DNA from 3 places in the Cohnella abietis genome. Region 3 is predicted to be linked to each of the others. Evidence: predicted binding sites of a transcription regulator. Region 3 holds the regulator's gene; each other region holds the start of a gene.
What was found. The regulator Rex, encoded in region 3, represses fermentation and respiration genes when NADH is low (regulators of the CRP and FNR family bind a similar motif). The targets are predictions, from matches to a motif close to TTGTGAAATATTTCACAA.
Positions count from the first base shown of each region.

Region 1: a site for Rex is predicted at 2,799-2,816, ahead of nadA (quinolinate synthase NadA). Genes of this name have one in related genera too.
Region 2: a site for Rex is predicted at 3,859-3,876, ahead of KCTCHS21_RS06395 (DoxX family membrane protein). Genes of this name have one in related genera too.

Region 1 covers NZ_AP019400.1:87,265-95,526, forward strand. Annotated here, with positions in the region: gene hpt (hypoxanthine phosphoribosyltransferase) at 1-518, shown strand, start outside; gene ftsH (ATP-dependent zinc metalloprotease FtsH) at 610-2,610, shown strand; gene nadA (quinolinate synthase NadA) at 2,849-3,787, shown strand; gene nadB (L-aspartate oxidase) at 3,924-5,540, shown strand; gene nadC (carboxylating nicotinate-nucleotide diphosphorylase) at 5,533-6,435, shown strand; gene KCTCHS21_RS00420 (type III pantothenate kinase) at 6,432-7,196, shown strand; gene hslO (Hsp33 family molecular chaperone HslO) at 7,254-8,135, shown strand; gene KCTCHS21_RS00430 (peptidylprolyl isomerase) at 8,152-8,262, shown strand, end outside.
Region 2 covers NZ_AP019400.1:1,569,839-1,578,100, reverse strand. Annotated here, with positions in the region: gene KCTCHS21_RS06415 (hypothetical protein) at 1-214, shown strand, start outside; gene tnpC (IS66 family transposase) at 526-1,974, opposite strand; gene KCTCHS21_RS06405 (transposase) at 2,276-2,572, shown strand; gene KCTCHS21_RS06400 (IS3 family transposase) at 2,584-3,444, shown strand; gene KCTCHS21_RS06395 (DoxX family membrane protein) at 4,096-4,638, shown strand; gene KCTCHS21_RS06390 (response regulator transcription factor) at 4,724-6,337, opposite strand; gene KCTCHS21_RS06385 (sensor histidine kinase) at 6,330-8,090, opposite strand; gene KCTCHS21_RS06380 (ABC transporter substrate-binding protein) at 8,207-8,262, opposite strand, start outside.
Region 3 covers NZ_AP019400.1:3,043,156-3,051,417, forward strand. Annotated here, with positions in the region: gene dinG (ATP-dependent DNA helicase DinG) at 1-1,470, shown strand, start outside; gene KCTCHS21_RS13015 (redox-sensing transcriptional repressor Rex) at 1,467-2,123, shown strand; gene KCTCHS21_RS13020 (amidohydrolase) at 2,120-3,424, shown strand; gene KCTCHS21_RS13025 (cell wall elongation regulator TseB-like domain-containing protein) at 3,421-3,954, shown strand; gene KCTCHS21_RS13030 (hypothetical protein) at 4,428-4,967, shown strand; gene KCTCHS21_RS13035 (AAA family ATPase) at 4,960-6,459, shown strand; gene KCTCHS21_RS13040 (RNA polymerase sigma factor) at 6,676-7,233, shown strand; gene KCTCHS21_RS13045 (hypothetical protein) at 7,233-8,262, shown strand, end outside.

The DNA.
Region 1 (8,262 bases), 3.0 Mb from region 3:
TTCTATACTCGCAAGAAGTAATACAGCAGAAGGTACAGGAGCTCGGAGCGACGATTAGTCGTGATTATGAGGGACGCAATCCACTTGTGATCTGTGTACTGAAGGGCGCTTTTATTTTTATGGCGGACTTGTCCAAGAATATCGATATCCCTATTGAGCTTGATTTCATGGCGGTATCGAGCTATGGCAATTCCACAAGATCTTCTGGTGAGGTCAGAATTGTTAAAGATTTAGACGCATCAGTTGAAGGTAGAGACGTCCTTATTGTAGAAGATATTATTGACAGTGGATTGACCCTAAGCTACTTGATCGATGTCCTGGAGCGCCGCAATGCGTTGTCCGTTAACGTGGTGGCTCTGTTCGATAAACCGGGACGCCGTACAGTAGACCTGAACGCAGACTACACCGGATTTAGTATTCCTGATGCATTCGTCGTTGGATATGGGCTTGATTATGCGGAGAGATACCGCAATTTGCCTTATGTCGGAGTGCTCAAGCCGGAAGTCTATACGGTTTAAGAGCTCGCCGTCCATACGGTGGTGCGTTATTATTGTGATGCCAAGACAGGCTATGGTAAAATGATGTAAGCGTGTCGAGAGGAGGTCGGGGATGAATCGGTTCATCCGGAACACAGGGTTTTACTTACTTATCTTTTTGGTAACGGTTGGGATTGTTCAGTTTTTCATTGGGAAGCAGGATACGACCAAGGAACTGAATTACAATCAAATTGTTCAAGCAGTCCAGCAGGGCAATGTTAAGGAACTGACCTTGCAAATTCAAAGCGGCACCTATTTAGTAACAGGTGAATATAAGCCTAAGGCCGCTAATGAGAAGGGCGAAACGTTCATGGGCCGTGCGCCTTATGCCGATTACGCACTTCAACAGCTTACTCAGATTGGGTTAGAGAAAAACTTTGAAGTTAACATTAAAAAAATGCCGGGACAAAGCTTCTGGCTGACATTCTTGACCTCTATTATCCCTTTCATCATCATGTTCGTTCTCTTCTTCTTCCTGATTAATCAGGCACAAGGCGGCGGCGGTAAGGTGATGAATTTCGGCAAAAGTCGTGCCCGTCTCTATAATGAAGAGAAGAAACGGGTCACGTTCGAGGATGTGGCCGGAGCGGATGAAGAGAAGCAAGAGTTGGTCGAGGTTGTCGAGTTCTTGAAGGATCCCCGTAAGTTTGCGGCGCTTGGCGCACGCATTCCAAAAGGTGTTCTCCTCGTCGGTCCTCCAGGTACAGGTAAAACGTTGCTTGCTCGTGCAGTAGCGGGTGAAGCGGGCGTTCCGTTCTTCACTATATCTGGTTCTGATTTTGTTGAAATGTTCGTGGGCGTCGGGGCATCCCGTGTTCGTGACTTGTTCGAGAATGCAAAGAAAAACTCGCCATGTATTATCTTTATCGATGAGATCGATGCTGTTGGTCGTCAACGGGGCGCAGGCCTTGGTGGTGGACATGATGAGCGTGAGCAAACACTCAATCAGCTTCTCGTAGAGATGGACGGCTTCGGTGCCAATGAAGGTATCATTATCGTTGCTGCAACGAATAGACCAGACATTCTTGATCCAGCCTTGCTTCGTCCAGGCCGGTTTGACCGTCAGATTACGGTTGATCGTCCAGACGTTAAGGGCCGTGAAGCAGTATTGAAGGTTCATGCTCGCAACAAGCCTTTGAATAAAGATGTTCGTCTTGGCACTATTGCTAAACGTACAACTGGATTTACAGGTGCTGATCTGGAAAACTTACTCAACGAGGCAGCCTTGCTTGCTGCACGTCGTAATAAGAAAGATATCGCCATGCAAGAAGTCGATGAAGCGATTGACCGTGTTATCGTAGGTACGGAGAAGAAAAGCCGTATCATTAGCGATCGTGAGAAGCGTATTGTCGCTTATCATGAAGCGGGTCATACAATTGCTGGATTCTTCCTTGAGCATGCGGATACGGTACACAAGGTAACGATCGTTCCACGTGGACGTGCAGGCGGTTATGTCATCATGCTTCCTAAGGAAGACCGTATGCTTGTGACTAAGCAAGAGCTTCTTGATAAAGTGACAGGCTTGCTGGCAGGTCGTGCAGCCGAAGAAATCTTTATCGGAGAAATTGGTACGGGCGCTTATAGCGACTTTAAGTCAGCTACAAGCATCGTACGTGCAATGATCATGGAGTACGGAATGAGTGAAAAGCTCGGAACTATGCAGTTCGGTAGCAGTTCCCAAGGTCAGGTATTCTTAGGCCGTGACATCGGACATGAACAGAACTATTCTGATGCCATTGCTTATGAGATCGACCAAGAGATGCAGAGCATTACTCGTGATTGCTATGATCGTGCTAGGAAGCTCCTTAACGAGAAGAGTGCAGAGATGCATTTGTTAGCTAAGACGCTTCTTGAACAGGAGACGCTTGATCTCGAACAGATCAAGACTTTGATCGAGAAGGGTATCTTCGTAGCTAACGTTGAGGAACCATCCTCTAACGACGAGGAGTCCAAAGCTGAACCGATTGTGGATACGATTGGCGATGTCAAGGTGCGGATTCAAACCCGTGATGACGAGCCATTGCCGACTATACCGGATTCGCGCAAGGATGACGGCTCCGAAGAGCCTAAATAATAAGGTACTCATTAAACGGGATGTTCCCGCGCTGTAACGGCGCTTGGCGAACATCCCGTTTTAATATCCTGAAAAAAGGGCTTACAATCGGTGCAAGATGAATTGACAGCCTTACTTGGCAAGTGTAAATTAGTTGTTAATGAACGAACTCGTTTTCGTCCACAATAGAGACAACGATCCCGCCATGTTTGTGCATTGATTCACAAACTATCGGTTCATCTAGGGGAGGAGATTAAGCATGGAGGCTTTGGCACTAGAGCGTAAAGCAGAACAAAATCGCGAGCTACGCGAACGGCTTATGCAGCTTAAGAAGGAACGGAATGCCATTATTCTCGCTCATTATTATCAGCGTGATGAAATACAGGAGGTCGCGGATTTTCGCGGAGATTCTTTTCTGCTAGCTCAGAAAGCGGCATCAACAGATGCGGATGTCATCGTGTTCTGTGGTGTACATTTTATGGGAGAGAGTGCTAAGATTCTGGCTCCACATAAGACCGTGCTCGTTCCGGACGAACGTGCAGGCTGCCCAATGGCAGATATGGTTAATCCGATTGGACTTAGGGAATTAAAGGCAAAGCACCCGAATGCTAAAGTCGTTACCTATATTAATTCCTCTGCTGACGTTAAGGCGGAAACGGATATTTGCTGTACGTCCGCTAATGCGGTCAACGTTGTCAATTCAGTTGATGCCGATGAAGTCATCTGGTGTCCAGATAAGAACCTTGGGCATTATGTGCAGCAATTTACTGACAAGAAGATGATTATTTGGGAAGGCTACTGCAACACCCACGACATGTTGACTATTAAGGATGTCGAGGAGATGCGGGCGAAGTATCCGAATGCGGAATTCGTAGTCCACCCAGAATGCCGTCCGGAAGTCGTTGAAATGGCCGATTTCGTTGGCAGTACGACGGGTATTCTTAAGCATTGTCGGGAATCCAGTCATCAAGAGTTTATTGTAGGTACGGAGGACGGAACAGGATATCAGCTTCGTCTGGATAGTCCTAATAAATCCTTTCATTTCGCATCGAAATTTCTCGTCTGCCCGAACATGAAGGTTAATAACCTGAAGAAGGTTGTTAAAGCCTTAGAGACGATGCAACCGCAAATATATGTACCGCAGGATGTCGCGGACAAGGCTCGTTTATCGCTGGAGCGCATGCTGCTAGTAAAGTAAAACGGCTAAGCTGTCCAATGGACAGCTGCAGACGTTTATATCTGACGATTAGACAAGCTGAGGTATAACCTACCGATGCTTTCTAATCGTTCAAGCAGCTTGTGCTACTCTTCTGTTGAGTGGGGACAAAATAACCATGATTCCAAGGTACGTTGTTGATTTTGATCTAGACAAGCTTCCTCGCATTGAGACGGACGTGATCGTTATTGGGGCCGGCATCGCCGGACTATATACGGCGCTAAAGGCCAGCGAGACGCAGCGGGTATTAATGATAACTAAGAAGTCCTTATTCGATAGCAACACCCGCTATGCGCAAGGCGGAATTGCTGCGGTAATTTCCGATGAAGATTCTCCCGATTTTCTTGCTAAAGATACATTGATTGCTGGAGCAGGTCTTTGTAATGCCGCAGCAGTCGATGTGCTTGTTCATGAAGGGCCTCATGGGGTACAGGAGCTTATTAGATACGGCACCAACTTTGATGAAGAAGACGGCCAGTACGCTCTGACGAAGGAAGGTGCTCATAGCCAACGTCGTATACTCCATGCTAATGGGGATGCCACAGGCTTTGAGATCGTCCGTGCATTGGCGGAGAAGGTCAAATCTGATCCGACTCTTGAGCTGTGGGACGATCATTTTGTGCTGGATCTGTTGACGGAGGACGGGGAATGTCGGGGGGCGCTCGTTCAGAAGCCAGACGGATCTCGCGTTGCTGTATTCGGACGAGCTACTGTGCTTTGTACAGGGGGCACCGGGCAGCTCTATCGGTATACGACTAATCCTGAGGTGGCAACCGGTGACGGGGTGGCTATGGCCTACCGTGCAGGTGCTGATATTCGGGATATGGAGTTTAATCAATTCCACCCGACGTCTCTTTGTTATCCTGGTGCGCCTAGATTTCTTATCTCGGAGGCCGTTCGCGGCGAGGGTGCATTCTTACGCAATATTAATGGCGACAGATTCATGGAAAATTATCATCCTCAGCTAGAGCTTGCTCCTAGAGATGTTGTGGCTCGTGCAATTGTGAACGAGATGGAAACGACAAAGTCTACTTATGTTTATATTGATATTACGCATGAAAGCCCTGAATTAATTAAGCATCGTTTTCCGACGATATTTGAATATTGCTTAAATTATGGACTCGATATGACGACGGATTGGATACCTGTAGCGCCAGCAGCTCATTATATGATGGGTGGAGTCAAAACTGATCTCCATGGCGAGACTAGTATTCATCGTCTCTTTGCCTGTGGTGAAGCTTCCTCGACTGGAGTGCATGGCGCTAACCGGCTTGCAAGTAATTCATTGTCGGAGGCTATCGTTTTCGGACAACGTATCGTAGATGCTGTAAACAAGCTTACCCCAGCAAAGGCTTCTGCAGACAATGGCTTAGGCTTAGATAGGAATGCTGCATTGACGGGTGCACTTATCGAGCGCCGCCTGAAGCTTCAGAAGGGAATGGTTCGCTACGCTGGATTACGAAGAGATCGTGCCGGACTTCTTAAGGGGCTAGAGGAGTTAAAGAAGCAGCTGCCATTGTTTCAGCTGTGTCTCTCTAAGAAAGAGGAATTGGAATATGCTAATCTCTTGACCTGCGCATTCCTTGTAACCGAGGGAGCACTCAATCGTGAAGAAAGTCGTGGCGGTCATTATCGGGAAGATTATCCTCAGAGGGATGATTTGAATTGGCGTACACACACGATATTGAACCGGGAAAAAGGTATTCGTACAGAAAGGGTCGACGACGATGTTTGAACGAGAAAGCGATTGGACAATCGGTGGTCCTGCAATTGAAGCAGTGAAAGATCAGCTTCGCTCTTGGTTGGCGGAAGACATTGGTTCGGGAGACGCTACAACAATGGCGACTGTACCCCTGGGTCATGTATCGAGCGGAATTATCCATGCTAAACAGTCGGGCATTCTTGCTGGTATTCCTTTAGCGCGGCTTGTTTTCGAGGTCATAGATAAAGATTTGAAGTTTAATGCTCAGGTAGCAGATGGAGTTAGAGTGGAAAAGGGTACGGTTCTAGCCATTGTTGAAGGCTCAACACATAGCATTCTGACGGGTGAAAGACTGGCGCTCAACTTATTGCAGAGGCTTTCGGGTATTGCAACCAAAACTAACGAATACGTAGAAGCTGCTCAGGGGCAGGCTGTAAAGATTGCCGATACCCGCAAGACTACTCCAGGACATCGGACACTTGAGAAATATGCAGTTAGAGTCGGTGGTGGAGCTAATCACCGCTTCGGTTTGTATGATGCTGTCATGATCAAGGATAATCACATTAAAGCAGCTGGAGGGATTACAGCGGCAGTTCATGCGGCGAAATCCCGTATTCCCCATACGATGATGATTGAGGTAGAGGCTGAGTCTTTAGCAGAGGCTGAAGAAGCGGTTCATGCTGGGGCGCATATCGTCATGCTTGATAATATGACGGCTGCTGCGATGGCAGAGGCTGTAACGGTTGTGCGGCGTATGGCTCCACATATTGTCCTAGAAGCTTCCGGTGGGATTACACCTGAGCGAGTGGCAGACGTAGCGCGGAGTGGCGTTGACATCATATCGGTTGGGAGCTTGACTCATTCTTTTCTAGCGCTTGATATAAGCTTGGATCTGAATGCTAAGAAGCAGCAGGGGGTACCGATATGATTCTAGTAGTAGATGTCGGGAATACCAATATCGTATTAGGCTTATACGAAGGAAATATTTTAACGCATGATTGGCGCCTAAGCACGAATCGTTCCTCTACTGTAGACGAATATGGCGTACTAATTAGCAATCTATTTCAATTTGCTGGTGTTCGAGCAGAACAAATTGAGGGCGTTATTTTATCCTGTGTGGTTCCGCCAATTATGAGCGTGTTGGAGCAGCTATTCGTCAAATATGTTGGTAAAGAAGCTTTGGTTGTCGGACCTGGCATTAAGACGGGCTTAAATATTCGTTATGAAAATCCTAAGGATGTCGGCGCGGATCGGATCGTGAATGCGGTAGCGGGAATCGAGCAGTACGGCACTCCACTGGTTATTGTAGATTTCGGAACAGCGACGACCTTCGATTATATCGATGCTTCAGGTGCTTATTTAGGTGGCGCTATCGTTCCAGGTATCGGCATTGCGGCAGAGGCCTTGTACCAACGTGCAGCGAAGCTACCTCGGATTGAGCTTGCAAAGCCAAAAACAGTCATTGGTCGCAACACGGTTGCAGCTATGCAGGCGGGTATTATTTTCGGCTATGCAGGCCAGGTTGATGGAATTGTAAGAAGAATATGCAAGGAATTTGGCGTACAGCCTAGAGTCATTGCAACTGGGGGCTTGGCTGAGCTAATTGCTGGCGAGTCGGAAACGATTGAAAAGGTTGATCCTTTGTTGACGTTAGAAGGATTGAGGATTGTATATGAGCGTAATGGGTAAAAATAAATATTCAGCTATGACAAAGGTTTGTGGTTTACTGAGGGAGGGCTTGGTAGTATGAAGGACGAAATAATACGTGGTACAGCATGGAATAATGGAATACGGGTATTTGCTGCTCGCATGACTGAATTAGTTGGAGAATTGCAACGACGGCATGGAACTTTCCCTACTGCAACAGCAGCTTTGGGTCGTACTGCGACCGTATCTGCTATGATGGGATTTATGCTCAAAGGCAATGAGAAGCTAACGGTACAAGTAAAGGGTGACGGCCCACTAGGTCAAATTGTCGTTGATGCTAATGCGGCAGGAGAAGTTAGAGGTTATGTTGACCATCCCGAAGTTCATCTTGCTAGTAATAATCAAGGTAAATTAGACGTAGCAGGTGCGGTTGGACGCTCAGGCTTTGTCCATGTTACTAAGGATTTAGGACTTAAAGAGCCTTATCGGGGCAGTGTTCCCATTATTTCCGGGGAGCTTGCAGAAGATTTTACTCTTTATTTCGCAGATTCCGAGCAAAGCCCTTCTGCAGTGGGATTGGGTGTTCTAGTAGATGCAGACGGATCTGTGCTACATGCGGGTGGATATATCGTGCAAGTGCTACCGGGATTAGCAGATGATCAGCTCGTTCGCTTGGAGCAGGCAGTTGCAAACATGCCACAGGTGACAGCGTTACTCGATCAAGGAGAAACACTGGAATCGATTCTGCAGTTTCTCGTTGGGGAAGATTTGACGATACATAATTCAATCGAGCCGGTATTCAAGTGCAAATGCTCACGTGAGCGTTTTGAGAAGGCACTTATTACGCTTGGTAAGAAAGAAATCCTCAGCCTGATAGAGGAAGACGGTCAAGCGGAGCTGCACTGCCACTTCTGCAATGAGAAATATTTGTTCGAAGCTGAAGAGCTGCAAGCCTTGCATAGTCTTTCCGATAAGGATTAAGGAAGGGATGATACTTATGAGGGAGACGATACGGCTAAAGCCGCTCGTACTGCTGGCCCTCTCTGCAACCATGATCATGACTTCAGGCTGTCAATCAAGTTCTCCCCTAGCCACTCCTAGCGACAGT
Region 2 (8,262 bases), 1.5 Mb from region 3:
ATATGAAAAAGAGAATGAGCTTTTGAATGGATCTCTATATAGTCTTTATATTGCCTTGCTCCAGCCCGAAAATAATCAAGAAATCATTAATACTATTAATTCTGATACTATCCAAACCTTGCGTGAAACCCTGAAGCAATTGCATGATGATCCCCTAAATAATGAAATCACCAAGAAAATCGCAAATCTAAGCAGTAAATTATTAAATAAATAGCTCAACTTTCGCAGCACGCTAATACACTTAACCCCATTCTCTAGCAGAAGATTTCATGAAATCTTCTGCTTATTGACGAAAACCACTCATCTTGTTTGCACCGTGTATGCACGTCTCGGCTCGGGGGCAGATTCCTTAGAAGCCCTCAGTGCGTTATTCCCTCGCGGATGCGGATTTTCGCCTCCCTTAGTAGCCCTCAGTGCGTTATTCCCTCGCGGATGCGGATTTTCGCCTCCCTTAGTAGCCCTCAGTGCGTTATTCCCTCCCGAATGAGGATTTCCCGCTCCCTTAGTAGCCCTCAGTGTTACTACTTAGGTCGTGCTAAATCGGAATTGTCCGCGGAGTGCAGATACAAGCGAAGCATGTAGGGGAAGTTGCTGTTTTAGAAGCGTGGAAATAAACCCGCGTATGCTGGCAAAGCGTTGTCCGCCTTCGTTGGTACGGAAGCAGCCGGATATTTTTTGCTTCACCTTGGACATGCGGATGTCGCGTTCAGCCTGGTTGTTGTCAAACGGTATTCGGGCATCTCGAAGAAAGCGAAGAATCGACACTTTGTGCTGTTCGAATCGCTGTCCGAGATTGGCTGCTTTGCTTTTACATTTTCGCCCTTTTGGCCCTGTTTTGGCGCGAACGGCATCTTTTACCCACTCGGTTTTCCCAAGTGCCAGGATGGCGTCGTAGCGCACATCGATTTCGGTGAGGACTTCTTCCGTCAAAGCGACGTCAGCCGCGCGAGACTTTTTAGCCAGCACCCAGCTTCGTTGGAGCAACTCCTTCATCTGGGTCGCCCATTTGTGGCGGTCGTGCTCCGCAATGCCTTGGCACTCGCGAAGCAAATGCGCGTTGCACAGTGCGTGAGAAAACTTAAACACCGGTTTGAAGTACGCCAAGCAGCAATCATGCACGAGCACGCCATCATAAACAGGAAGTACGCCCATGTCTACCAAAGTCTGCCCGCACCGTTTCTCCGCCAATGAGAGTAGCGTCCATTGGTCATTGGAGAGTGTGTGGAGCCATTGTTTTTTACCGTTTGTGCGCATCCCCGTTTCATCGGCATGCAAAACCGGTTGCTTCACCAATTGTTCGCGAATGGCAGGCTCCATTCGCAACGCAACGTCCGCCATTGTGCTCAATTGCGTGATCAAAGTCGTTTCGCTAGGACGCTGTCCTGTCAAATCAGCAAACAACCGCGAAATGCGATCTAACGGCAAGAGCTGGTACACGTTCAAATACGCCGTCCAAGCCGTAAAACTATCTCCGTACTGAACGGGCGCGTTGACGCGTGTCGGAAAAGCGGCAGATTGACGCGTCCGGCATGTAGGGCAACATTTCTCTTCCGCACGATGTTCGGTAACAACCAAACGAGGTAGCGGTAAATCGAATACTTGCCGTTTAATATAGCGCGTAGCCGTCACGGACGCTAATGAGGAAGCGCAATTCGAGCAAGAAGAAACCGAATGGATGACAATCTCATCTGGGTCGGTGCTAAAGCGAAGCGTATGTCCATCATGCCCTTTAGGCGCCCCCTTTTTACCGCCGGGTTGACGTAGATTGGTCGGTTTTCGAAATCCATCGCTCGAAGGCGGTTTACTACTGTTGTTACTATTCTGACCGAGTTGGCGTTCTAATTCATGAACCCGTTTCTCGAGTTTCTCGATTTGTTTTTCTTGCTTATCTATCACGGTGAGAAGCGCGTTGAAGTAACCCGCAATCTCCTGATCTCCTTTGCAAATCGTGTTCACTTGTTGCGGCGTTAGCATCTTGGTCACGCTCCTCGTTGTTGAAGATGGCATAATTATGTATTCGACATGAGGCGAAGAAATCCTTTAAAGAACATAAAAAAATCTCCCGCAATATGGGGAGACCTAAGCAGTAACCCCTCAGTGCGCTATTCCTCCACAAATGCGGATTTCCCGCTCCCTTAGTAGCCCTCAGTGCGTTATTCCCTCGCGAATGAGGATTTTCCGCTCCCTTAGTAGCCCTCTGCAATTAGAATAAAAAGTAGACACCTCTTAGTGAGAGACAGATAATGAAAAAAAGCATACGAAGAGGGTGTTGAAAATGGGTGGGAACAGGCAACATTACAATGAGACATTTAAACGTGAGGCCGTAAAGTATGTGCAAGAGCAGGGGAAGTCGTTAGAGCAGATTGCAGATGAGCTTAACGTTAATCAAGGCACTTTGCGTAACTGGGTTGGAAAGTATCGAGAGTTCGATAACGAGCCCGTAAATCAAGGAGAAACCCTTCGTCAACAATCACAACTTCTCGAAGATCAGAAACGTAAAATCGAGGATATGGAAGAAGAGATTGCAATCCTAAAAAAGGCCATGCACATCTTCAGCAGAGAAAGGAACTAAGGTTCCAGTTCATCGAAAATCATCGCTCCGAGTTTCGATTGAAGAAGATGTGCGACGTTCTAGAGGTGTCTATGAGCGGTTATTACAAGTGGCTGACCTCCGGAGTATCCGAGCTCAAAAAACGCAAAGCCAAGCTTGCCGAGCGGGTAAAATGGCACTTTTACGACTCGGATGAAAGCTATGGTAGTCCGAGAATACACGGGGAGCTTGTAAAGGAAAAATGGATCGTCTCCGAGCGTACGGTTGGTCTCATCATGCGAGAAGAGGGTTTGCGTTCCTGTATGTCCCGCAAGTTCAAAGTCTCCACAACCGATTCCAACCATGATCTGCCCATCGCTCCCAACGTACTACAGCAAGATTTCAAGGCCACAAAACCCAACGAGAAGTGGGTGGCTGACATTACCTATATCCCGTGCCGTCAAAGGAAACTGTACCTCGCCAGTATCCTGGACTTATTCACCAAACAAATTGTGGGCTGGAAGCTAAGCGATCGAATGACGACTGACCTTACACTGGATGCACTGAAAATGGCGTACGCTGCCAAGAAGCCCCCCAAGGGGTTGATTCACCACACCGACCGTGGTTCACAGTATGCCGCCAAAGATTACCGTACGCAGTTGCTGGACTACAAAATGAAGCCAAGTATGAGTCGTAAGGGTAACTGCTATGATAACGCCTGTATCGAGGCTTTTCATAGCATATTAAAGCGTGAGTTCATCTACAGTAAGCCTAAGTTTAAGACAGTGGAAGAAGCCCAGCAAAAACTCTATCGCTACATCGAATTCTTTTACAACCGGAAACGCTCAAATAGCACTATTGGTTATATGTCGCCGGTGTGCTTTGAGCAACTTTACTACGCTAACATGGCTTAAACTAATTGGTGTCTACTTTATTGACAGAAGAGCACTCAGTGCGTTATTCCCTCGCGAATGAGGATTTTCGCCTCCCTTAGTAGCCCTCAGTGCGTTATTCCCTCCCGAATGCGGATTCCCCGCTCCCTTAGTAGCCCTCAGTGCGTTATTCCCTCGCGAATGAGGATTTCCCGCTCCCTTAGTAGCCCTCAGTGCGTTATTCCTCCGCAAATACGGATTTCCCGCTCCCTTAGTAGCCCTCAGTGCGTTATTCCTCCGCAAATACGGATTTCCCGCTCCCTTAGTAGCCCTCAGTGCGTTATTCCTGCGTGAATGAGGATTTCCTCCTCCCTTAGTAGCCCTCAGTGCGTTATTGCATGGTGTAACTAATCGGAGATTATAACCCCCTAAATAGGTGATAAAGTTTTTCTGATATTGTGATTTATTTCACATAAATTGATTGAAATTAGATTTATAATCAAGACAAGAAAACAAGAAAACAAGAAAACAAGAAGACAAGAAAACAAACGAGGATGGTGATCCCGATGAAACGGTTTCGATCTCAAACATCGGTGAGAAATACAATAAACCGATAACTACAATACACCGATAACTACAAATCGTTACTTTCATAATTAACGCTTTATATACACTAAATGAGGAGTGATTGTCATGATGAAATTGTGGAGAGAGCATCGTATTGCTGCAATCCTTGTCACCATTGTCCGTTTCGTAGTTGGGTACGCTTGGATCACCGCAGGATGGCATAAAATTACCGGAGCAACACCTTTTAATGCTGGAGGATTTCTGAACGGAGCCATTAATAATCCGATTGTCGATAAGGCGACAGGCGAGGCGGTATACCCTACGTATCTAGCCTTCCTAGAACACTTCGCATTACCGAACGTTAAAATTATTAACGTCATGATTCCTTGGGGAGAGTTCCTAGTAGGTCTTGGTCTCATCCTTGGTACGCTGACTGTTACGGCTGCATTCTTCGGACTCTTAATGAACTTCATGTTTTTATTCGCTGGAACAGTAAGCACTAACCCTTGGCTAATGCTTCTCGGATTGCTGGTTGTCGTCGCTGGAACGAACGCAGGTCGCTTCGGACTTGACCGTTACGTCCTTCCACTGCTACACAAGGGCTTTGATCAACTCTTCCACCGCAAGCCGAAAGATCCGGCTACCGGCACAGGAATTTTGGCTAAATAGCAGACCCTAGTTATAACTTGAAAAAATCGTATCAAAATAAAGAAATGGCGGTACAAGGGTTATCCTTGCATCGCCATTTCTTGCTTTATTTCCATTCCCCTCTCCTCCCCTCTCTAGATGGGGAACCTTTCCGAAAAGCCAAGGGGCTCATATCATACATTTTTTTGAACGCTTTCGAAAAGTATGACATATTGCTATAACCCGCCACTTGTGCGATTTCGCTGATCGGCTTGTCGCTACCGCGTAGTAGCTGCTTGGTCAGCTTCATTTTCTCAGACTGAATAAATTCGGTGAGCGACTCTCCCGTCTCCTTCTTGAACAGCCTTGATAAATATGCCGGGTTTAAGTGTACCAAATCAGCAAGCTCCATCCGCTCGATGCGATCGTCCAAATGGGCAATCACATACTCTTTCACCCTCTGCACGATTGAATCTTCATCCTTCTTCACGTAACGGCTGACTGCCCCTGTTACTCGTATACTCCACTGCTCAATTTGGCTGATCGTTTTCGGTACGAATGCGGGCTCAAGAGCTTCCGCCTCAGCGAATACCTCCTGCACGCTTTTCCCTCGCTTGTGCAGTACCGAATAGATCGCCTGAAGAACGCTGTGGTAATAAATGAGCAACGCTTCAGCGTTACCCCCTTCAATCTTTAGAATCGCCAGCGATTGAACAATTCGCTCGCGCAAAGCAGCTTCCGCCCCTTGCTCGATCAGTCCAGGCCATTCCGACAAATCAAAGGTCCGTAGCCGATTGACCTCTTCCCGCTCCGGCTTATGTAAATGCACCGAACGCGATTTCGAAATATTATCGAACTCCAGCTTCAATAACGCTTCGTAATTTGACTTCGTACGTTCTATAGCCGACTTCTGACCAATATAGCAGGAAGATTTGCAATAAAAATGACGCTCGCAATATAGCAGAAATTCCTCACATCTTCTGACCCACTCATTCGGATCCGGTGTAGCAGCCTTGTCGAAGTATACGAATGCAACATTAGCTCCATTGCGCTCCTGAACGGCGCAGCCCGCACCGTCAACTAACAGAATCTCTTCTGCTACTTTACGGATCGCGTATTCCATTAGCTCTTCATCCCGCTCATTAAATGCCTGCATCCATTGCTCGACACTGATCAGAATCGGCAATACATCCATACGGTCAGGGTCAAACGGAACTGCGTATTCCGCGATTGCCTTCCGAAGCTGATCAGAAGCAGACGGAATTCGCGATCCCAGCACGTCCTGCCAGAAACGTTCAACAAGCAGCGGTTTTTTCGACTCCCAAAACGTATTCGCTTTATCATAGGCGGACTTACGATCCCACTCTTGCTGTATAGAGGCTACGATTTTGTGTGCTGTTTCCTCGAGCGCCGCAAAATCGACTGGCTTAAGCAAATAATCCTGGGTTCCAAGCTGGATCGCTCTCTGAGCGAAATGAAAGTCGGCATGGCACGTCAGAAATAGCGTTACGATATCCGAATCGTGGCGGCGAATCCATTCAATCAGCTCAAAGCCGTCTCCTCCCGGCATCTCGATATCACAAATGACGACATCGATCGGAACGCTGACAAGTATGTCCTGGGCATCCCTAATATTGTACGCTTCATAAACTCCGGTAAATCCGACACCCGCCCAATTCACACCCGACTTTAGCCCTTCTACAGCATAAATCTCATCGTCCACGATCAGCAGATTAAACATCGACAGCTTTGCCTCCTTCACGATCGTCTTTGTACATAGGAATCCGAATAGTAACGCGCGCTCCATGTGGTACAAGATTGGTGAATACCATCTCGGCTTCGCCGCGATACATCATCTTAAGCTGATTGTATACGTTCCATATTCCGATATGTTCATCCGTAAAAGTGCGATCCTCCAGCCGTTCGGCCAGATTGTCTGTTAATTCAGAGGGCAGACCCCGTCCGTTGTCTTCTATCCTGATCTCGCAATAGTCGCACTCGCGATCCGGCTGCAAGCGAACACCCGCATGAACGTTGATCCGGAATACGTTGTCCTTTGTCGAGAATCCGTGCTTAATAGCATTCTCGACGAACGGCTGGATTAATAACGGAGGGATCGGAAACGCCATGACCGCCTCCTCTACTCTCCACTCGTATTCCAGATGCTTCGGGAAGCGGAGCTTCTGAATCTGCATATAGTGATCAACATTATTCATTTCATCTTGAACTGTAATGTGGTTATCTCTGAGATGCGCGAAAAAACGCAAATAACTGACCATATGTCGGGACATCTGTTGGATGAGGTCGTACTTCTTCGTTTCCGCTAAATTATAAATAATATTGAGGGAATTAAATAAAAAATGTGGATTTAGCTGCAATTGCAGCTGCTTGAGCTCTGCCTTGTGCGAACGTATTTCCTCTTCATAAACATGAATTTTCAGATCCTGGATTTGTGAGACCATGTTGTTGAAGGTATCGTCAATCAGTGTAAATTCGAGCGAGCCACGGGTAGACAGTCTGGCATCTAGATTCCCTTTACCGATCTGCCTCATGCCTTTAATCAGATGCTGCATCGGCTTGATCACTAGCTTCTGTAAATACATTAGAAAAATAAGTAACAAGGCTCCAGCTACGAAAGGAATAACATAGGTAATCCGTTGGAACAATGGAACCTGCTGAAGCATTTCATTTTCCGGAATCATTATTGTAAGTACCAGATCGGAGAGCTTCATCCTGTGGTAAACGAGCAAATATTTTTCATGCCCCTTGACAGTTTGATAAGCATTCCGACCATTCCGGATCGCCGCTGTTACTTGATCCGAGGCATCAGGAAGCACCGAATCAATCCATTGCCCGTCGTTTCGCAAGAAATACGAGTTAATATTACGTTCCTTTGAAATCACTTGAAGTGGCCGCATCAAATCGCTATTCTTAATCAACGCCCCGATATAGGTATTCGTATCCGTGCGTACGATTCGTAACAAAAATTGATCATCGCCAATCTGGCAATTCGTCCACCGGATGTCATATGCCTCATGGTTCTCCGTTTTTCCGTCATCGGTAAACAGCTCTCTTAGAAAGCTCTGAATCTGGACCTCTTCCCCATAGCTTTTCTGGGAAAGCTGCGCCACAATTAAATCCCGATTATTCGGGACATAGGCAAATAAAACATCAAAGCTATTGTAATAAGTCGCGTCCGTATATAATTTGTTGGATACAGCGGCCCGAGTTAACGAATACTCATCCTCATTATTGAGATTGTAGATCAAAGAACGCACGAGAGGCTCTTGCGTGGCTAGCTTATAGAGGAAGCTATTGTCGTTCGCAAGCGTCTGATCAATCTGATCCCCATAAAGCGTCAGCAGACCGGAGTTGAAGTTTGCGACTTGCTCCCTGACGACCTTACTAGAGTAATAGTTGGTATAGATCAGAAAACATACAAGCGGAATCGTCATGACGCAAAAACCAAGGATAACTTTCATTCGTAAGGTCACCGGTAGCTCTTCCTCCTGTCCTATCCAACGTTTCGAGCCACTCCATTATAAAAGCAAAAGGGGAAAGCGTGAACCTATAGAGGATTCACGCTTTCCGCACCGATTAGGAGGCACGCTTATTTATTTTGAGCCCATGCATCTAATTGCTTTTGCTTCTCTTCAATAATCTTAT
Region 3 (8,262 bases):
GATGAAGCGCATCATCTGGAAGAGGTTGCAAGCCATCATCTCGGACAGAAAACAGGGCATTCAACGCTAGCTATTCCTCTTCAACGTATCTGGAAAGATGCACGTACTGGTTTATTGCCTCAGTTAATTAGCACTGTTTCATCATTAGGAACGGGCAATTCATCGGCTTGGACAGAAAAGCTAGAGGTAATCGTGCCCAAAATTCATGAAATACGTGATGCATGGGAGCGATGGATGGATGCTTTGTTTAATTTGCTCGCTAGTCAGGCCTCTACAGATGAAACAGGCAATTATACCTATAGGCTGAAGCCATCGGAGCTGCCTTCACAGTGGGAGAGCTTGTCCGTAGATGGGAACAATGTGATCCAGCTACTTTCCGATTTTATCCGGCCTCTAGAGAAATTAACGATTGAAATTCGGGAAGATGCGGATGAGCTTAGCTTGCAAGGGATGCTAACCGACCTAAGCGGAGTGCTGAAAGACTTGGCCAATGTGCGAGCAGATACACAATCTTTTGTCTCGCTTGGCAAGCCTGAGTTCGTTTATTGGGTAGAGGGGCATTCTCAGTATCGCGGGAGATCGGTATGGATATATGGAGTGCCAGCGGATGTAAGCGTGCTCCTTAAAGAAGGTGTATTCGATCGCAAAGCAAGCGTCATTATGACATCAGCTACACTTACGATTGATAAGTCTTTCCGTTACGTCACTGAGCAGCTTGGGCTAGATGCGGCTGAGAAGGATGGGAGATTAAAGACGGCATTACTTCCATCCCCTTTCAAATATCGCGAGCAGGCGTTAGTTCTTATCCCTAGAGATTTTCCTGCGATTAAAGGACGCGATGGAGAAACAACCTTCATCAATGCGTTAGTCGATTCGCTTCAGGAAATGGCCCGAACAGTGGGAGGGCGTATGCTTGTGCTCTTTACCTCCCATCGTATGCTTAAAACCGTGTATGGGCCTCTGAAGGAGCGACTAGAGTCAAGCGGGATTCAAGTGTTAGGACAAGGAATGGACAGTGGCAGCCGTAGCCGCTTGACACAGCAATTCATTAAGCAGCCAGCATCGGTGTTGCTAGGAACGAGTAGCTTCTGGGAAGGAATTGATTTGCCAGGAGATGCGCTGACTTGTCTTGCAATTGTCCGCTTGCCCTTCCAGCCTCCGAACCACCCGGTCGCAGAAGCCAAATCAGAGAAGCTCCAAGCTGAGAATAAAAATCCTTTCATGAAGCTATCACTTCCTCAGGCAGTTATACGCTTTAAGCAAGGCTTTGGCCGACTAGTAAGAACGGCTTCTGATAAAGGCATCGTCATATTATATGATACAAGAGTAATAGAAACGAATTACGGTAAATATTTCTTGTATTCCTTACCTGGTCCCAAGATGGAACATTTGCCGACAGCGGCGATGGCTGCCCGTGTAAGCTCATGGCTTAATCCGATTGTCGATGGTGAAGAGGGAGAGTTGTCATGAAACCGAACAAAATATCCGAGGCAGTCGTAAGACGACTTCCTGTCTATCTAAGATTTCTTAACGAGCTGAGTGCTAGTCGCATCCAGACAGTATCCTCGCAGGATTTGGGGGAGAAGCTTGATCTAAATCCTGCACAAATACGTAAGGACTTAGCCTACTTTGGAGAGTTCGGACGCAAAGGCGTTGGCTACAATGTCGATTATTTAATAGAAAAGATTCGCCAAATTCTTAAGCTAGACAAAATGATGCATGTTGCTTTGGTGGGGACAGGTAATTTGGGTCGTGCATTGTGCAACTATAATATGTACATTAAAGATAATATGAAAATTGTATCTGTTTTTGATGCTGATGAGAGCAAGAAGGGAACACTTATCAATCAATTAACCGTGCAGCCTATGCAGGAGCTATCGGCTGCAGTTAAACAACATGATATATCAGTTGGCATCATAACGGTTCCTTCTGCAGAGGCTCAGAATGTAGCCGATCAATTCGTGGCAGCGGGTATCCGAGGGATACTGAACTTCGCTCCAGTCGTTCTGAAGTCAATTCCTGGAGTGAGAATTCACCATGCTGATTTTACTGCAGAGCTACTTAGCTTGGCTTATTATATGGATCATATTAATGGTTCTTTGAATGGAGAGGAAAGCCAATGACGCGCTTACTTATTAATAATGGTACATTCGTAACAATGGATGCACAGCTGCCCCAATTCGAGGGTTGGATGGCAATAGAGGGCGATCTTATTGCTGGTCTTGGAGAAGGAAGCGCTCCTGAGCAAGAGAAATCTCGTGCTACTGAGATTATGGACGGCAAGGGACTACTGTTCATGCCTGGGCTTGTTAATACGCACGGCCATGCTGCAATGTCTTTGCTTCGCGGACTTGCGGACGATCTTGCTTTACAGGATTGGCTGCAAAATCATATGTGGCCAACAGAAGCTAAATTTACGGGTGACGACGTATATTGGGGTTCAGCTCTTGCTGCGGCGGAAATGATCAAAAGTGGTACCACCACATTTGTAGATATGTATGACCATATGCAACGTGTCGGCGAGGTGGTCGAGCAATCGGGTATGCGGGCTAGCTTAACCCGTGGTGTAATTGGCTTATGTCCTGAGGACGTCCAGAAGGCAAAGCTAGCGGACGCTATTCAGTTCGCCAAGGACTGGCATGGCGCAGCTGACGGACGTATTAGCGTTATGATCTCACCTCATGCTCCTTACACATGTCCACCCGACTATATTGTCAAATTCGTAGAAGCAGCGCATGAGCTTAATTTGCCAATGCACACTCATATGTCCGAAACGATAGCTGAGGTTGAGCAGAATGTTAGAGACTATGGCTACCGTCCGGTTGAGCATTTGGACCGTTTAGGTATGTTTAGTCGTCCTACTCTAGTTGCTCACGCCGTTCATCTAAATGATGAGGAAATTGCGTTGCTAGCGGAACGTAATGTTGCTGTCTCCCATAACCCGGTAAGCAACTTGAAGCTTGCAAGCGGGATCGCGCGAGTGCCTGATTTAATGAAGGCAGGAGTGACTGTATCACTCGGTACGGACAGTGCAGCTAGTAACAACAATCTGGATCTGTTCCAAGAAATATCTATGGCTGCTTTGCTGCACAAAGGCGTCAGTGGGGATCCGACAGTTGTTCCAGCGGCTGAGGCATTACGGATGGGAACCGTATACGGGGCTCGTTCCATTGGTTTAGAAGGAATCGTGGGCCAGCTTAAGGTGGGGCTCAAGGCAGATTTCATTGCTCTTTCCATCAGCAAGCCGCATTTTGTTCCACACACAGATTATGTTTCACATTTGGCTTATGCAGCTAGAGGGTCGGACGTAAGTCATGTGTGGGTCAATGGCAAACAATTGTTGAAAAATGGTCAGCTACTCACTCTCGATGAAGAGAAGATTCTCGCTGAAGCGGAACGTTGTTTCCAGAGGCTTCGGGGATGAATCTGAGCCGCAGTGAGGGTAAACGGAGATTACCGTCTCTTTCGCTTAGAAGATGGCTAGTCATATTGGCTGGTTTTGTTGTTTTTGTTATCGTTACCTTCGTTCTGTACGTTCGTTCCGCGGATACTGATCATCGTAATGCCGAGAACAACGCCATACGAATCGCCAAAGAGCAAGCAGGGCTAGTCGAAGTCTCCAATGCGGTAATTCACACTTGGGATGAGACGGTATGGGTTGTAAATGGAAAAGATGCTGAGGAGCAGGAATGGATGGTATGGGAGCGCGAGGCTGAGACCATTAAAGAAAAGGTCAGCGACAACATGTCTGAGCAGCAGATGATTGCAAAGTTCTCGCAGGAGCACAATGGATTAATGCCGATTCGCATCATTCCGGGTTGGTTTCAGAACGGGCCTGTGTGGGAAATTCGTTACTGGAATGAGGCAGAGCAGAACAATCAGCGGCATCAATCGATTGATTTTTACTCCTTCAAAACAGGATCAAAGCTTAAAACCTATGTTCTCTCGAGTTAGTAAGCAAAACATAAACATTCCGCTGCATTAAGCTAAATAGACATAATAACGGCTGGCCCATAAGTGATGAACTTATGGGCTGCTTTTTTATATCGAATGGAAAGTATGAGCCGTTTGACGTTAGTCCTCCAAATTTAACTTACTGAGTGAACTACACATATGTGTTGGCAGACAGGTATGTGTAGTTCACTCAGTAAGTCCGGAAAGCAGCAGGGCTCGTAAAAATAGAAGAATCTTGATAGACCGCTTATAGCTGTGGCACGGTTCGACCTCATGGAGAACAAGAGCTGCGAAGTGCGTAATAATGGTTGTTGAGATTTTCCCGACAGCGCCTAAATAGGCGTTTTTTTGTTGTTTTACCATTGATCATCTAACGATTAGTATATCAAATCCTGATATACTATTAGCTGTACCTCATTGAAACATTCAATCCTAACTAAACAGATAACTATTTGTAGGAGGGGTTTAGCATAATGAAAATACGAATAATACCTATTACAATAACTGTGGCATTAGCGGCCGTCATTCTGTTCGGAGGATGGTTTGCTTACAGACATTATGGCGTTGAGAAGCCTTTAGACAAGGTTGCCAATTCAGTTGCTGGTGTAGAAACTGCTAAGGTCGAGATGTCCAATGGACTTGTTACAGTGAAAGTTAAACTGGCTCCAGATGCTGATCTTGGAGAAGTATATCGTCTAATAAAAAAAGATGGAGCGAGTGAGATTGGAAGCAAAAAGCTGGAATTAGCGGCGACTGCAACGGATAAGGAAAGTGTGCGGCTTGAAAAAGCATGGAGCTACGCCTTGTTCGATGTTGCTGAAGCGATGGAAAACCATAAATACTCAGGCATTAGAAATACGATGGAGAGCTTATCCGAGCAATTTGCAGGAATTACCGTACACACAGATATGGATGAAACGAATGTCTATATTTCAATGAGGGATGGTAACGCGGCGAAATACGTTATTTTACCTCGCCAGCCTGCGATGTTAGGGGTGTGGTCTAATGCGTAAGCTAAGCTCCTTTGGAAAAGAGATCGGTATAGGTACTGCAGTAGTTTTGTTTATTTTCTTGCTATACGTTGGTATATCTCCAGCTATTATGGTTATGGGTTTATTAATGTTCGCAGCAGTCATCGTATTGTCTAGATCCAAAGGTGGTCTAGCGATGGGGACAGCTGGTAAGAAGGTAACCGCACGGAAGCCTGAATTTCTAACCTTCGAGGATATTGGTGGTCAGGACCAGCCGAAACGAGAGCTGACGGAGGCATTGGATTTTCTAGTCAATCGTGACAAGATACAACAGCTCGGTATTCGTCCTCTCAAGGGTATCCTGTTGACGGGTCCTCCAGGGACAGGCAAAACTTTACTTGCTAAAGCTGCAGCCAATCATACTCGTTCCGCATTTATTGCGGCATCGGGGAGTGAGTTTGTCGAGATGTATGTTGGGGTCGGTGCTGGAAGAATCCGCGATTTGTTCAAGGAAGCTCGCCAGCAAGCGATTAAGCTGAAGAGAGATAGTGCAATTGTGTTTATTGATGAGATTGATGGCATTGGTGGCAAAAGAGACGGCGGGCAGCATAGAGAATATGATCAAACCCTTAATCAATTGCTTACCGAGATGGATGGTGTTCAGGGGGAAGAAAGTATTCGTGTACTTCTGATTGCTGCGACGAACCGTAAAGAATTGCTTGATCCTGCTTTACTTCGCCCAGGTAGATTCGATCGCCAGATTCAGGTAGATCTTCCGGATAAGACGGGTAGGGAGCACATTCTGAAGCTGCACGCACGTAATAAACCGATGGATGAAGAAGTGTCGCTCGGCAAGGTAGCGGAAGAAACCTTTGGTTTTTCTGGAGCACAGCTGGAAAGCGTCATGAACGAAGCAGCGATCTATGCAATGCGTGAGGAGTCAGATAAGCTGATGACCGTTCATCTTACCCAAGCGATTGACAAAGTTATGATGGGTGAAAGAATGGACAGAGAAACGACTCGCGAAGAACGTGAGAGAGTAGCTATTCATGAGCTAGGTCATGCGATCGTAGCCGAGAATGTGCGTCCTAAGAGTGTTGCTCAGGTATCGCTCACTCCGCGTGGACAGGCTCTGGGATATGTTCGTCATCATCCGCAGGAGGATCGCTATCTCTATACGCTAAAGGTTCTAGAAGAACAGATTATGATTGCACTAGGCGGCGCAGTTGCTGAGGAGATTTTTTACGGCGGGCGCAGCACAGGGTCTCGTGGGGATTTTGACCAAGCAACGAGTATCGTAAGAACGATGATTGAGTCGGGGATGTCTACGCTAGGGATTATCCATCCGCAAGCGTTGACTCAGGAACAGTGGTCGAAGGAGAATACGAAAATTCTGGATGAGCTCACTAGCAAGACACGTGAATTGTTAGACATTCATAAGGATAAATTCATGCAATTGCTCGGTCACTTGATCAAAGAAGAAACCTTATCTGGGAAGCAACTTCGGGATATTCTAAGTGAGAAAGCAGCATGATCAGGAAATATCTAAGTGACCATAACCACATTTCCGAGACAATAAGTCTGGGGATGTGGTTATTTTTTTATGCAAAAATTTAGTTAATTTATATAAAATATGTGTTACATTCTTAAGGTATCTTTAAGATTTAGAACGGTGTTTAAGAAGGAAAATAAACAAAAAATATGGTAGCATTGAACCTAATATACATTTGAATCGTCTAACGGAATAGAGGTGGCAAGATTGGATTCCCAACGTAATTTCGATTTTCTTAAATATATGGTTGAAACAGATGATACCAAAGGCTTGTTGAACGAATTAATGACGGCTTACGGGAAGGATGTTTGGAACTACGCCTATAGCATTACACGCAAATGGGATTTGGCTGATGACATTACGCAAGAGGTATTCATTAAGGTTTTTCGCAATATGCACGCTTTTCGCAGGGATGCTTCAGTAAAAACCTGGCTCCTAACGATAACGCGAAATACAGCAATTGATTATCAACGATCTGCCTTTTTCCGTAAGGTAACCTTATCTGATGTTGTTGAGGATTACGGAGAGCGCCATTCTGTCGAGCATGACGTTGCGGACTCAGAGGCGGTCAATGAGATTTGGAAGATGGTATTAGAGCTTCCAAAGAAATACAGAGAAGTTATTATCCTATACGCTCATAATCAGCTGTCACTGAAGGAGATTGCACAAGTACTAGATGTGACAGAAGGGACAGTTAAATCAAGAATGTTTCATGCTAGGCAGAAGCTAACGAAGATCAAGGAGGCTAACAGCTAGTGGATGATAAGGAATTATTTGAGCAGCTGGCGCGTAGCCCACTAACTAAGAATGGATTCGACGAGGAATTGCGACGAAAGATAAATCATTATCTGGACAATCCTAAGAAGAAGTCGGTTCGCCCTTGGTTTGTGAGGTGGAGTGTCCTCAGTGCTTCATTCCTGTTGATCGTAGTCATTGTGTCAGGCTTATGGGGCTGGAATAGCTTAAGCTCTAATAAGCGTGGTGAATTGACTCTCCCCTTAGAGCAAGCCTCATCAAGCTCACAACCGGTCATTGAACGGGAGATCAATCCTAATCCTCATTCGGCCGTTGTAATCGGTCTAAGGAAGGATAGCGATCAAGGAGCACTAAGCAGCTATCGAACGATAATAATAGCACCGGAAAATAATAAGCTTACGTTTATTAGAAGTGGTTCCGGAATTTATATGCCCTATAAGACTCATTTCTGGAAAGTTGACACTGTAATGGACAGTGCTGGCGAGGGTGTACAAACAATCGAGGCTACTCGAGCGGATAAAGTGAAGAAGAGAGAGGCAAGCATTGAGATAACTGCTCCACTTAGAAGAACAGAGAAGCTTCTCTTTGCTGGAAACCATTACTTATCCATTTTGCAAACGACGAATTCCGATGGATATGGGTATGTAGTCGATCATACGAAGGCATGGGTAAATGAAGTTACTGCTCTGGATCCCTCGGTTCGTATGAATGATCCCGAATCATTGCAAAATAACCATATTACAATCGCTAATGCCCTTGGAACTACAGAAGTGATTAAGGGCAGTGAGGAATGGGCAATGGTTCGAGATTCCTATAAGTGGGTAGGGAAGCAGCCTAATTCTCAATCTATTGTCAATAATGCATCCGAATTACTAAATTGGCCTACACTATCTGTGGCTCTCACGGAGCAAGCAACTGGACCAGATACATTATCAATTACAGGGAAACAGGTACTGAAGCTAGACCGTAATGCGATCGATGCCTACACGTCACCAGCCGAAGATCTAATTGCTATTGTAGCTGACCGAC